Regions from separate parts of the Paenibacillus sp. J31P190 genome, predicted to be linked through region 1. Evidence: riboswitches for the same ligand, from Rfam matches in the RefSeq annotation. Region 1 holds a riboswitch; each other region holds the start of a gene.
What was found. Region 1 has a riboswitch for cyclic di-GMP ahead of AC58U0_RS27750 (S-layer homology domain-containing protein). Riboswitches for the same ligand answer to the same signal wherever they lie in the genome.

Region 1 (4,364 bases):
TATGCACTTATGAAGAAAAAGACGGAGTATAGCATGCCAGTCGTATTGAAACAGGCAGGATGATATAATTGGAACAGATGGGCGGCGATTGGAATACAGTCACCGTCCATTTTTACGAATTAACACGGTTAGTTAGCTAGGATACGTATAAGGGGACGTTAGGTAATCCGCAGAGTCAGAATGGGTATGCTTATGTGTGGAACAATCCTCTGAGGTATATTGATCCGAGTGGACATATTCCTACTGTGATGGAAGCCGCTGTAATGGCACAAAACATTTATGGTGCTACAGAAGACGACGTTCTAAATAAAACAACAGTTGCTGATAGACTGACAATAATTGACATTCTGACAAATGACGAGGGATTAAAAATAGGTGTATATTCAAGTGTCAAAGCAGATGGAACGACGGAATACTCACTAGTTAACAAAGGCACTAGCACAAGGGGGGATTGGGGCAATAATCTTCAACAACCATTTGGTTATTCAAATGACATGAAAGACTCGATTTCAAATTCCGAGTATTTTGTGGCTAACAATATGAATGCTGAAATAACGATGGTAGGGCATTCAAAAGGGGGAGCTGAGGCGGTTGCAAATGCAGTTGCCAACAATAAAAATGCTATTACATTTAATCCAGCAAAACCAGATTTAAGTGAATATGGTTTAAGTGACCTGGACTATACCGCCAGTGTAACGAATTATGTTGTTACGGGTGAAGTTTTAAACGGACTTTTTGGTGAAGTACCAACTGGGACAACGGCTTATAGTGGCAATAGCTAATCACTCGATGGATTCAGTAATAAGTGCTTTGTTGGAGGATGCTCGTAAATGAAAGTAAAAATATTTTTATTGCTAGGCATTCCATTATTTGTGGCATTTGTATCTGTGGCGTATTTTGCTTTTCCTTGGATTCTCATATTCATAGGAATTCATTCAGAACCAAACCCTCAACGCCCTGAAATCACATACGGAGAGTTTCCATATCGTTTGGAATATGAAATTAACGGAGAGCGAAAGGTTATTCAAGATACGTTAATATGTGAATTTGATGGTTTTGGTGCAGATGAAGGGCGTGGGAAATATCGCAAGTGGAAGAAACGATTGGCTAGCGGGAATGAGAGAATAACATTGCTAGAGGTCAATCAAACACAAGAAATATACTATTCTCCAGGTAGCCCAAACTATTATATGGGTGATTTGGAAAATAGCGAGGAGTATCGGCATGGTTTTCCCGATGCTTTAATTATTGAACGGAATGGTAGATTTACTAGTAATAGATTAATCCGTGCAGATGAATTACTTAATAAGTACCATATTAAATTGATAAGCTGGGACTCTACCCCACCAATCAAAAATACGTTTTCTAAATGATTCGTCCGAATCGCCTTGCGACTAACCCTCGCAAGGTTTTCTTTTTGTCTGCCGCAGTATCGCTAACAACACAAATAACCGCTCAGAGATTATGAGCGGCGGCTAGTCAAATTGCCCCCCCCTATTTTGTGTGAAATTACACACTTTGCAAATGGATTTCCTCTTTTTTGTAGAAATGTGTTGAAATTTGATGTTTTATGGAATAGTATGGAAAATAGTTGGTTCTATACGACTAGTAATAATGAGCGAATATACCCAATAACCAAGCATTAATGAACAAAGGCAAATTTATCGAAAGATAGAGACGCAAAGCCACGGGTCTAAGCCATGAGTCATGCCTCATGGGACGATAGCCGGGTTACCTTTAGGGGCTTGGTTTTTTATTGTCTAAAAAGAAAGGAAGGAAGTGCTTGATTTACATCATTTAGGAAGAGTGCGTTTGAAGAAGAAATTTTAAGCTCCAAATTATCTAATAACCAAGCAATAAACGAACAAAGGCAAACCCATTGAAAAATGGAGACGCAAAGCCACGGGTCTAAGCCATGAGTTATACCTCATGGGATGATAGCCGGGTCGCTCATTGGAGCTTGGTTATTTTTTGATAGATAAATTACTTACAGAAAAAGGAGTAGATGCTGTTTTGTTAAGATTCATGTCATTACGAAAGTTAAGCTTGTCAATTGCTGTTGTTATGGTTGCTACCCTGTTTATGCCGCTTATATCCTATGCTGCACAAACCATCTGGTTTACTTACAACCCGACTACAGGGAAATTAAGCGGTCAGGTGTATATTCATGATCCTAATAAGGTCTCGATTCAAGTTACTAGCCCTCAAGGAGTTACTAATGTAACCTATAGTACATACGGAACTGTTGTAGATACCACCTATGACGATAACAATGTTTTGTTGAAAGTGGTTAAGTATGATTTGAACTTAAATCCTAATAAAGCGCCTAGCCAAATCGTTATGAATGTATGTAACCAAACTACAGAGCTTAGTAAAAGTGTTTGGAGCGATTCAACGGTTTCCTATTATAGCCCAGACCGTTTTACAAGCGGAGCTTACAGATCGCCGGGGCACCAATACTTCTCAGAAATTCCTGCTGGATCCTACATGCCGAGCGGAGCTAAATTAGTATCTTTTACTCCTCTATTAGATGGGGATAACAGAGTCGAATTATATATGCCTTATGATAATAGTGTTTGGAATAGTAACATTGTCACGCAAATCGATAAGTCACAATTCACAATCTCTGATCTTGCATTAAAAGATACTACGACCAACGAATCTGTGAGTATAGGTAGTTTGAAATACGTAGGTAACTATTACTTTTATTTTGAAACTACAAGTAATCTGATTAAGAACCACAACTATGAGCTTAATCTTTCGAACACAAGTGGAGGCAATGAATTTCTGCTACCGGCTAGTGGGAACTATCTGGCTAAGTTATATCTAAGAAATGGCGATCTATTTCTTGGTAGTAGTGTTATGAATTTTTACCCGATCAATCTTGGAAACGGAACTCCAGGGGGTACCCCGAGTTATCATGGTACTGGATCGCCATACGGCACAATGGATAACTGTTCTGATCCAATAACGATTCCAGACAACGGGGATTCTGGTCCTGATCCTGGAGATAACAGTGAAGGTGGAAACGATACATCTCCAGTCGGGGGAAATACAGGACCTATAACTCCTGCACCGGGTACGGGGATAACAGATGGTAAAGATGGCGTAAAGCTTGATAAAGGAGCAGCGACCGTAACTAAAGATACCAATTCAGAAGGCAAACAGGTAACGAAAGTCGTTCTTGATGCCGACAAATTAGGAAAAGCCTTGGGTCTTCTCAAAGACAAGGACAAGGGTGCACAAACAGTAAGCCTAGAAATCGAAGGATCGGATCCGATATCTCAGGTTCAATTGCCAGTAGGCACACTAGCAGATTCATTTAAAGACTCTTCCGCAGTTATTTCCATTAAAAATGAATCGGCAAGCTATAATTTGCCTATAAAATTAATAGATTTAACTTTGCTAGCTACTCAATTGGGGGCTTCATTGAAAGATGTTGTTCTAACCATTCAAATCGAGATAGTTACAGGGAGCAAAGCTGAACAAATAGAAAACAAAGCTAAAAGCCTGAACGTCAAATTGTTAACAGACCTAGTCGACTTCAGTATTACTGCTGAGGCGAATGGCAAGAAACATGAGATGAATAACTTTGGCAGCATATATGTGACTAGAACCATAACAGTTCCTCAAGTTTTAAATGAAAATCGTTCTTCCGCAGTTACCTTTGATGAAACAACCGGTAAATTAATGTTTGTACCGGCTATATTTACAACGATCAACGGTAAGACGGAAGTTACGATAAAGCGAAATTCAAATAGTATCTACACCGTTGTTCAAGGGCTACAAACCTTCAAAGATTTAAGTGGGCATTGGGCAAAAGAAGATGTAGAGTTTCTTGCTACAAAGCAATTGGTTGAAGGAACAGCAGCTAATACATTCTCGCCGGAACAAGTGATAAGCCGTGCCGAGTTCGCGACATTACTTACTCGTGCTTTAGGATTAAATGAAGTTAAGTCCAGTATGCAATTTAAGGATGTTGATTCCGCAAGCTGGTACCAAGGTACCGTCGGTGCTGCCGTTAAAGCGGGACTAATCGAGGGGTATGAGGATGGTACATTCCGTCCTAATGCCAAGCTCACAAGGGAACAAATGGCTGTTATGATCGCAAAGGCATTAAAATTTACAGGTAAATCTGTTGATGCTGTTAGTGAGAGCCCAATAGCCTCCTTCCAGGATAAAGATGCAATAAGTACTTGGGCTCGAAACTCTACCGCTCAGGTAACGAAAGTTGGAGTAATTACTGGCATGACAGAATCTGACTTTGCGCCACAAAGCGAGGCCACTCGTGCACAAGCGGTTGTGATGTTGAAGAGACTATTACAGGTAGTTGGGTTTATCAATTAAATAAATTGACCAAGTGA
Region 2 (4,364 bases), on a different contig from region 1:
CTATAATAAATGATAAGACTCATCAAAAATTTTGATAATAAAGCGAGGGGTTCCCATGGATTTAACCTATTTCCGAACCTTTCGGGAGGTTGCACGGAGAAAGAGCTTTACACGAGCTGCTGAAGAATTGGGCTATGCGCAATCGAGTATTACGATGCAAATACAGAAGTTGGAACGAGAATATGGAGTCCCTCTTTTCGAAAGATACGGGCGTCAGCTTCGGTTAACTGCACCCGGTGAAAGCTTGCTAAAGCTAGTCTTGCAAATGCTTGACCTCTATGATCAATCCAAAGAAATGATAACAAGCGAAGTCAGCGGAACACTGACGATCGGAACGATTAACTCACTCGCGGCTTATTATTTACCACCCTATTTACATGTGCTGAAACAACAATTTCCTGGACTGAATATCCAGCTCTTCCCTGATAGTGAAGCTTCCCTCATTACCAAAGTAAGAGATGGGGACTATGACATTGGACTCCTACTAGATCGTTATCCTGCAGATACCACACTTACCTGTACAAAGGTCAGGGAAGAACCTTTAGTTTTGGTGGCACCGCTTGGGCATCCGCTAACGAAACGAACACAAATACAGCTAACTGATTTTCAGCAAGCCGAATTTATCGTTACAGAAGAGGGCTGTATCTATCGAGGTATGTTTGAAAAGTTACTAAAAGATCATGCAGTCCCGCTTCAAATTGGTTTTGAACTCGGCAATTTAGAAACCATTAAACACTGCGTCATGAATGGGCTAGGTATCGCCCTGCTGCCCCAAATTGCAGTACAGAACGAACTGGAACAAGGAAAACTTGCCCATCTTCCTTTTTCACATTCAGACTTAAAATTAGACCTTCAACTGCTGCTTCACCCCAAAAAGTGGATGTCCCAGCCCTTGCAAACATTTATTCAACAACTGACACAAGGTTAACCTCATCCAGAAAGAAAAACGGATTAGAGTCGATCAGCAGCTTAGTGAAGTTTAGATGGGCTATACTGGCTACACGCCTAAAGGCTATTTGGCAAAATTATAGTTGTACTTCATTTCGAACCCATTTGTTGCGATTCGATTTTAGACCTCAATGTAGAGTAAGGTTGGCCGAATGAATCGACGATCTCTTTTCTATAAAAAAGCCATCAGAGTTCTCACATGCTAAGTTGCTTTATCTAGGCCCGTCGCTCTACACTGTAAGTTCTCCCACAGAAGAGAAAACAAACAACAGGAGGGAGTAAGCTTTGCATTGCTTTGATTTCCTCACCTAACCCAAAACATATTAATTATATAATCAAAAAAGAAGCTCTCCTTTTCGTAAAGGTAGAGCTTCTTCCGTTATGAACTATATGCGGATGTCGAGATTGCCACCCAAATGCGGTGTCGCTGAAGCGGTAACCAGCTGTTGGGATTTAGCAAAATCCTGTACTAAAGTACTAGATGAAGCTGCTTGCATATCACTTACTTTGCTTAAAAGCTGAATGCCAACGGCTTGCTTCAAAGCGTCTCCACCACTAATCGCAGTTAGAACACTATTGATATTCACGAGCACTCCTCCTCTCATCGTTCGGTAGCTGGCAAGCATACGGTGTAACCGAGTAGCCCCTATAGCTTTGCGTCTGTCGCTTTCGCGTCATTTGCCATTTCGCAGATGTTAGGCAGTACCTAGCACTTATCAAGTATAGAATATACTTACACAATTCGTCAATCCTCGCAATTCATTTTAAGCAGATACAGACCTACACACCAAACGCAGCAGGATTCGATCTCCAAGAACGAAGCAATTCCATGTCTTCTTGTTTGATTTTCCCCTTCTCCAGAGCCACTTCAAGCAGTGTAGAGTAGTTGGAAAGTGTGTACAGCGGCATATCAGCAGCTTGGAATGCATCGGTAGCTTTATCTAGCTGATAGGAGAAAATCGCGAGCACACCCAGCGCTACAGCGCCAGCTTCTTTGACAGCAATAGCTGCTTTCAAAGAACTGCCACCCGTAGAGATCAGATCCTCAATCACGATCACCTTTTGACCTGGTTTCACAGTACCTTCAATCAAGTTTTCCTTGCCATGTCCTTTGGCTTTATCACGAATGTAGATCATCGGGAGACCTAACTTCTGAGCAACCCAAGCGGCATGAGGAATGCCCGCTGTTGCCGTACCAGCAACAACCTCAGCATCCGGGAATTTCTCTTGAATCAAAGCTGCGAAGCCGTCGGCGATCGCTTCACGTATAGCTGGGTGTGACATCGTCAGACGATTGTCACAATAGATTGGCGACTTCAGGCCAGAAGTCCATGTAAAAGGCTGCTGCGGTCGAAGTGCCACCGCTTCTATATCTAATAATGACGCTGCAATATGCTGCGCGATTGTTTCGAGTTGACTCATGTTCCTACCACCGTTCCTTCCGTTGTTAGACCAAGCATGCTAAACGATTGAATCGATAATCGCTTCAATTGCTGCTCTTGGATCCGCTGCGCCTGTGATCGGTCGACCGATCACGACATAATCCGTCCCCTGCGCGAACGCCTCAACTGGCGTCATGATGCGCGATTGGTCGCCCACGTCGGCTCCCGCAGGGCGAATGCCTGGCGTCACGGTGACGAACCCGTCACCGCATGCTGCCTTAATCGCGGTCACCTCAAGCGGTGATGCGACGACACCCTGAAGCCCCGCAGCATGCGCCAAGCGGGCATAACGAATGACGGCCTGCTCAACCGTACCGGTCAGGCCGATCTCGTCATTCAGCACCTGTACACTGGTGCTGGTTAATTGTGTCACGCCGATAACGATCGGGCGCGAAGCACCTACAGCTAACCCCTTGTCGACACCCTCCAAGGCGGCTTCCATCATTTGCTTGCCTCCGGCAGCATGGACATTGAACACGTCAACCCCAAGGCGCGTCACGCTTTCTGCGCCGCCTTTGACCGTGTTCGGAATGTCATGCATCTTCACATCGAGGAACACCTTGTAGCCGCGATCCTTCAGACTCGCTACGAAGCCAGGACCCGCAGCATAGAACAGCTGCATGCCCACCTTCACGTAGCAAGGGATGCCTTCGAGCTGCTTGAGCAGCCCTTCAGCACCTTCTGCGTTCGCATAATCCAAAGCGACCATAATGCGTCCAGTAACATCTGTGCGAGTTAGTGTACTCAAGTTCGTCACTCTCCTTAGAGTTTTGCTTTAGCAAAACTGACTTCGTAAGCATAGTCTTAGACATGAATTGGCATTGCACGTGAGGAGAAGTTGATCGCTTCAAGCATATTAACAAGCGCTCTTACTGTATCAAGTGATGTCATACAAACCACACCGTTCTCAACCGCTTCACGACGAATGCGGAAGCCGTCACGCTCTGGCTCTTTACCTTTCGTCAGTGTGTTCACAACGAATTGTGCATCACCGCTGCGGATAAGATCCAGAATGTTAGGCGAACCTTCGCTCAGCTTGTGAACGGTCGTCACTGGAAGACCAGCTTGTTCGATCGCAGCTGCCGTTCCGCCTGTTGCAATGATTTTATATCCAAGTCGATAGAAGCCCTTTAAGATTTCAATCGCTTCTTCTTTATCTTTATCAGCTACTGTTACTACGACAGATCCTGCTGCAGGAATTTTCATCCCCGCTCCAATTAAGCCTTTATAGAGTGCTTTGGCAAAATTGATATCGCGCCCCATAACCTCGCCCGTCGATTTCATCTCAGGTCCGAGCGTCGTATCTACACGGCGCAGCTTCGCGAAGGAGAACACTGGCACTTTAACCGATACGTACTTGTCTTCCGGCCATAAACCGCCTTGGTAGCCCATATCAGCCAGCTTTTGTCCCATAATAACGCGTGTAGCCACGTTCGCCATCGGGATGTTCGTTACTTTGCTCAAGAAAGGCACGGTTCTGGAAGAGCGAGGGTTGACCTCGATCACATACACTTCATCGTTATGAATAACGAACTGGATGTTGACCAGACCAACTACGTTCAGCTCAAGGCCGATTTTCGTCGTAATGTCGATAATTTGTTGTTTAATCTCATCTGAGATGGATTGCGGCGGATAAACTGCGATGGAGTCACCGGAGTGAACCCCTGCGCGTTCAACATGTTCCATAATCCCTGGGATTAGAACCGTTTCTCTGTCGCAGATGGCATCCACCTCAACCTCTTTACCAAGCATGTAGCGGTCAATCAGGACCGGATGTTCAGGGTTGATTTTCACAGCATATTCCATATAGCTCAGCAATTCTTCATCGGAGTAGACGATTTCCATTGCGCGTCCACCTAGGACGTAGGATGGGCGAACGATAACCGGATACCCGAATTTCGCCGCTGTCCCCACAGCTTGGTCAACCGATGTAACGGTGCCGCCTGGTGGTTGAGCAATCGAAAGCTTGCTAAG
Region 3 (4,364 bases), on a different contig from region 1:
TTTGTTGCAATCCCCCCTTGAAAGACAAAATTATAACTTTTTGGTTACTATATAACACAAAAGTAAGTACTATTCAATTTGGGGCTTATGCTTCATAATGAGTCTTGTGTGAAGCATAAATTAAAAGTAAGATGCTTCCGAAAATAAAGGAGGCCATATCGTAATGAATATGAGGAACAGTTTACAAGTTTAATTGAGGAGCGAATTCTTTGCTGGCTTGAACCTGTTGGTAAATGGGACAGCAAATTAACTAATCAAATATTTGATGAATATTTTAACGGGTAAGGCTGTTGCAAAACGTGAGAGTTCTTGTATAGATCCTTGAACTTAGAAACAGATTATTAATAATTCATTGGAGAAATTATTGTCGAGCCGTAGACCTTGGAGACTTAGTGATTTTTTTGGAAAAATAACTTATTGACATAAAAGGAGATACTTATCATGAAAACAACTAAAAAACTTCTTTCCACATATAATCTAGGAAATCTTACCTTGAAAAACCGAGTAGTAGTTGCCCCGATGACTCGCGTTTCTGCCGAAAAGAATGGAAATGCAACCGATAGAATGGCCCGATATTATGAAAGCTATGCTGCGGGTGGATTTGGTCTTGTGATTACCGAAGGAACATACACAGATGAAGAATACAGTCAAGGATTTTATTTTCAACCAGGAATCGCAAATGTTGAGCATGTCGGAGCATGGAAACAAGTAACTGAAGCTGTTCATGCTAAGGGTGGTAAAATTATATTGCAAATTGCCCATACTGGTGCTCTCAATATGGGTAATATTTATAAAAATGGGTCAGTGGCTCCTTCGGCTGTAAAGCCTTTAGGTGAGCAATCACCAGCATTTGGAGGTGAAGGCGAGTATGTAACGCCGAAGGAACTTACACTAGAAGAAATCAAAGCTATCATAGCCAGTTTTGCGGAAGCAGCTTTAAGAGCTGAACAAGCAGGGTTCGACGGGGTAGAGATTCACGGGGCAAGCGGTTATTTATTGGACGAATTTTTGACAGATTTCACAAATCTACGTCAAGATGAATATGGCGGATCAACTGAGAACCGTGTGCGTATAATCGCCGAAGTTATTAGAGCCGTCAAGGAGAAAGTTGGTCAACATTTTGTTGTCGGCGTTCGAATATCGCAGGCTAAATCCAATTACTTTGCGCACAAGTGGGCGAACGGTGAAGAAGACGCCCGAATCATTTTCGAAGCCATTGGCGCAGAAAAGCCCGATTATATCCACACCGTTGAATATAATGCCCATTTACCGGCCTTCGGGGATAGCGGTTCAACACTAGCTGAATTAGCAAAAAAATATGGAGATACGACTGTTATTGCTAATGGGCAACTGGATCAGCCAGAGGATGCCGAAAGGGCGCTGGAGGCAGGTTCAGATTTGATTTCACTAGGAAAAGCCGCACTAGCTAATCATGACTGGGTGTTCAAAGCAGAGAATGGTCTTCCGATGGAATCATCTTTAGAAAATATTTTGGGTCCTACACCTAATCTAAAGGACGAAGAATTGTATGGGTATGCGAAGTAAAGAATATCCCTATTGAAGAACAATAACGAGACTAATATGAGGATTTTTACAAAATAGATTTCTTGAAAATTAGATAAAGGCGAAACTGGCCGAAAGGCAGTGACACAAAGCCACAGATCTTCTCACTGTTCAAGTTTGACCGCCGGGTTACCCAAAATAACAAAAACACGGCCTATGGGTCGTGTTTTTGTTATTTGGAGAACTGGAGGGGAATAAGATATCAAAGCAGAATTTCAGTCGAAATTGCCCGTGATGGCTGGTAAAGGGAATATAAAAATTGTGCTAGTTGATAGGATCCGGAATGGTGCCGTCGCATAACCATGCTTGACGTATATCGAGCGGTTGATGTAGTGAATGAGGGGCACTTGTTTCAGATTCAAAAAAATTGCTGCCTTTTTTAAATTATATTGTAACTGTAACGGTTTCAGTTACGACTCGATAAAATAAATTAGATAATACCTGGGGGTGCGTAATGAAATTTGGCTTTATTGGAGCAGGAGTCGTTGCTCAAACGCTTGCGAAGCATCTGTTGCTGCACGGCCACGAAGTCATGCTGAGTAATAGCCGTGGTCCCGAAACGTTGTCGGAGCTGGTAAGTTCGCTCGGTGCTGGCGCGAAATCTGGAACGCCGTCAGAAGCAGCTGATCAGGACTACGTCATTTTGAGCGTAATGTGGTCGCAAGTTCCTGCAGCTTTGTCTATGGTTCCTGATTGGACAGGCCGCGTTCTTATTGATGCTACCAACCGTTTTGACAATATGGATTCCCTTGGTGACTTGTCAGAAGTGAATTCCAGTGAAATCGTAGCGCAATATGCTCCGGGCGCTCGTGTAATCAAAGCTTTCAACACAGTTCCGATGCAATGGATTCAGGATTATACGGAAAAGAAGCCGAAGACGGTCCTTTTCGTATCTGGAGACGACAGCCCGACAAAACAAGTTTTCCAAGAAATCTGGGAGGGATTTGGTTTTGCATGCATTGATCTTGGATCCTTAAGCCAAGGCGGTAGTCTTCAGCAAATAGGCGGTCCTCTCGCTGGGTTGAATTTAAATCTCTTGGAGAAATTCAGTGTTTGAAGCAACATTTAAGGGGTGATACGCTAACGCAACTGCAAACTTCTACTTGTCATCGCTAACCATGCATCCTTAAATGCAAGCTTGAATTGAAAGGGCTTCGGTCGATCATAGGTTCATAAAAGGTACGAAAAGAAAATTCCAGTTTCGTTGTTTTGCCCCTTTGCTGATTGATTTCTTCTTAGGTTGAGTCAAAGCGATCAACAGCGGAGAATTTTCGGAGATATCCGGAGATCTTGAACGTCTGATTGGCCGAAAACCAATGATAAAAAATGAAAATAAAGGGATGGAAATAGAAGATTCGTTTACTTTCCAATCCCTGTAGTCAAGGAGAATGAGATATGACACGCATAGGAAAACGCATCATCCAGTATCGCTTCGGCGATCCTAAAGAGGTTCTTCAGGTGGAGTCCGCAACTTTTGACCAACCACTTGCCGAAGGCGATGTGCTGGTCAGGATCACAAGGAGCGTGATTCATCCAGGTGATCTCCAGCTGATTGCCGCAAAGTCCGATTCGTCGGAAAAGCTGCCCGAAGGTCGGTTGCCTGGCCTCGAGGCGGCAGGAGTCATCGAGGATGCCGCGCCGGGTGCACTGGATGGAACAGGTTTGACGATGGGCATGCGCGTGGCGTTCTTCTACCCGGGAGCATGGCAGAGCTATGTAGCTGTGCCTGCCCAGGCTCTGGTGGCATTGCCCGATGAGATGTCAGACGAAATCGCGACCCAGCTGCTCATCAATACCATCACAGCCCGGCATGTGCTTCGAGCGGGCTTGCGTGAACTAGAGCCGCGCCCGAGGCGGCTGATTCAGACCGGCGCATCATCTTCTGTGGCCAAAATGATCACTTACTTTGCCCTTCAGCAGGGAATCGACCCCATTCGCCTTGTACGCTCCACCCATTCAGGCGAACATTTGGAAAGGCAGCTGCCTGGCGGAAACGTAATCGCAACCGACGTGGATGGCTGGCAAGCTGAGGTCCGCAAAGCAGCCGGAGAAGACATCGTGCTGGCGGTTGACGGGGTCGGCGGCGACATGCTAACCGGACTATTCGGCCTGTTGGCTGTCAAAGGCCGCATCGTTTCCTATGGCTCCTTGGCGGGTGGACCGTCAGACATGACCGCTTTAACGGTAAAGTCGCTTACACTGGTCGGGGCAAGGATCATGACTTGGCAAGAAGATACGACGGCAGATGAGCGGATGCAAGACATGAAAGCCGCCATCGAGGTGGGAAGCAATTCGAAGCCCATGTTCACAAGCTATAAGGAATTCGATCTATCCGAAATTAAGCATGCCGTGGAAGCTGTTGCTGCGCCTGGGAAAAAAGGCAACGTCGTTTTGAAATTCGAATAGCTGCTCTTTCCGCGCTGCTGCACACCAGGGTGTATCAGTGCCGTTTTTTAACATGCAATCTATAGGAGGAATCCACAAACCAAATGAATCATGTGATCATTATCGGAACTGGACCAGCAGGACTCACAGCTGCAATCTATTTAGCACGTGCAAATCTTGAGCCAATTATTATTGAAGGTCCTGAACCCGGCGGACAATTGACTACCACCACAGAGGTTGAGAATTTCCCGGGTTTCCCTGATGGAATTATGGGTCCGGAGTTAATAAAAAATATGCGGAAACAAGCTGAAAGATTTGGTGCCAGATTTCGTTCAGGATGGGTTACCAAATTGAATTTATCTGAACGGCCGTTTAAACTACAACTAGAAGGAGGAGAAGAGCTTGTCGCAAATTCG

Region 2: another riboswitch for cyclic di-GMP. It lies ahead of AC58U0_RS18035 (putative motility protein); the one in region 1 lies ahead of AC58U0_RS27750 (S-layer homology domain-containing protein).
Region 3: another riboswitch for cyclic di-GMP. It lies ahead of AC58U0_RS23470 (NADPH-dependent F420 reductase); the one in region 1 lies ahead of AC58U0_RS27750 (S-layer homology domain-containing protein).

The regions. Positions count from the first base shown of each region.
Region 1 covers NZ_JCAUAS010000020.1:103,763-108,126, reverse strand. The annotation lists gene AC58U0_RS27765 (transposase) at 1-63, shown strand, start outside; gene AC58U0_RS27760 (Tle-like phospholipase domain-containing protein) at 264-782, shown strand; gene AC58U0_RS27755 (hypothetical protein) at 831-1,373, shown strand; cyclic di-GMP riboswitch class I at 1,645-1,739, shown strand; cyclic di-GMP riboswitch class I at 1,860-1,954, shown strand; gene AC58U0_RS27750 (S-layer homology domain-containing protein) at 1,972-4,347, shown strand.
Region 2 covers NZ_JCAUAS010000009.1:214,219-218,582, reverse strand. The annotation lists gene AC58U0_RS18040 (LysR family transcriptional regulator) at 56-928, shown strand; gene AC58U0_RS18035 (putative motility protein) at 1,335-1,535, opposite strand; cyclic di-GMP riboswitch class I at 1,556-1,641, opposite strand; gene pyrE (orotate phosphoribosyltransferase) at 1,729-2,370, opposite strand; gene pyrF (orotidine-5'-phosphate decarboxylase) at 2,410-3,099, opposite strand; gene carB (carbamoyl-phosphate synthase large subunit) at 3,195-4,364, opposite strand, start outside.
Region 3 covers NZ_JCAUAS010000015.1:28,844-33,207, reverse strand. The annotation lists gene AC58U0_RS23475 (oxidoreductase) at 442-1,545, shown strand; cyclic di-GMP riboswitch class I at 1,614-1,700, shown strand; gene AC58U0_RS23470 (NADPH-dependent F420 reductase) at 2,018-2,620, shown strand; gene AC58U0_RS23465 (alcohol dehydrogenase catalytic domain-containing protein) at 2,959-3,969, shown strand; gene trxB (thioredoxin-disulfide reductase) at 4,053-4,364, shown strand, end outside.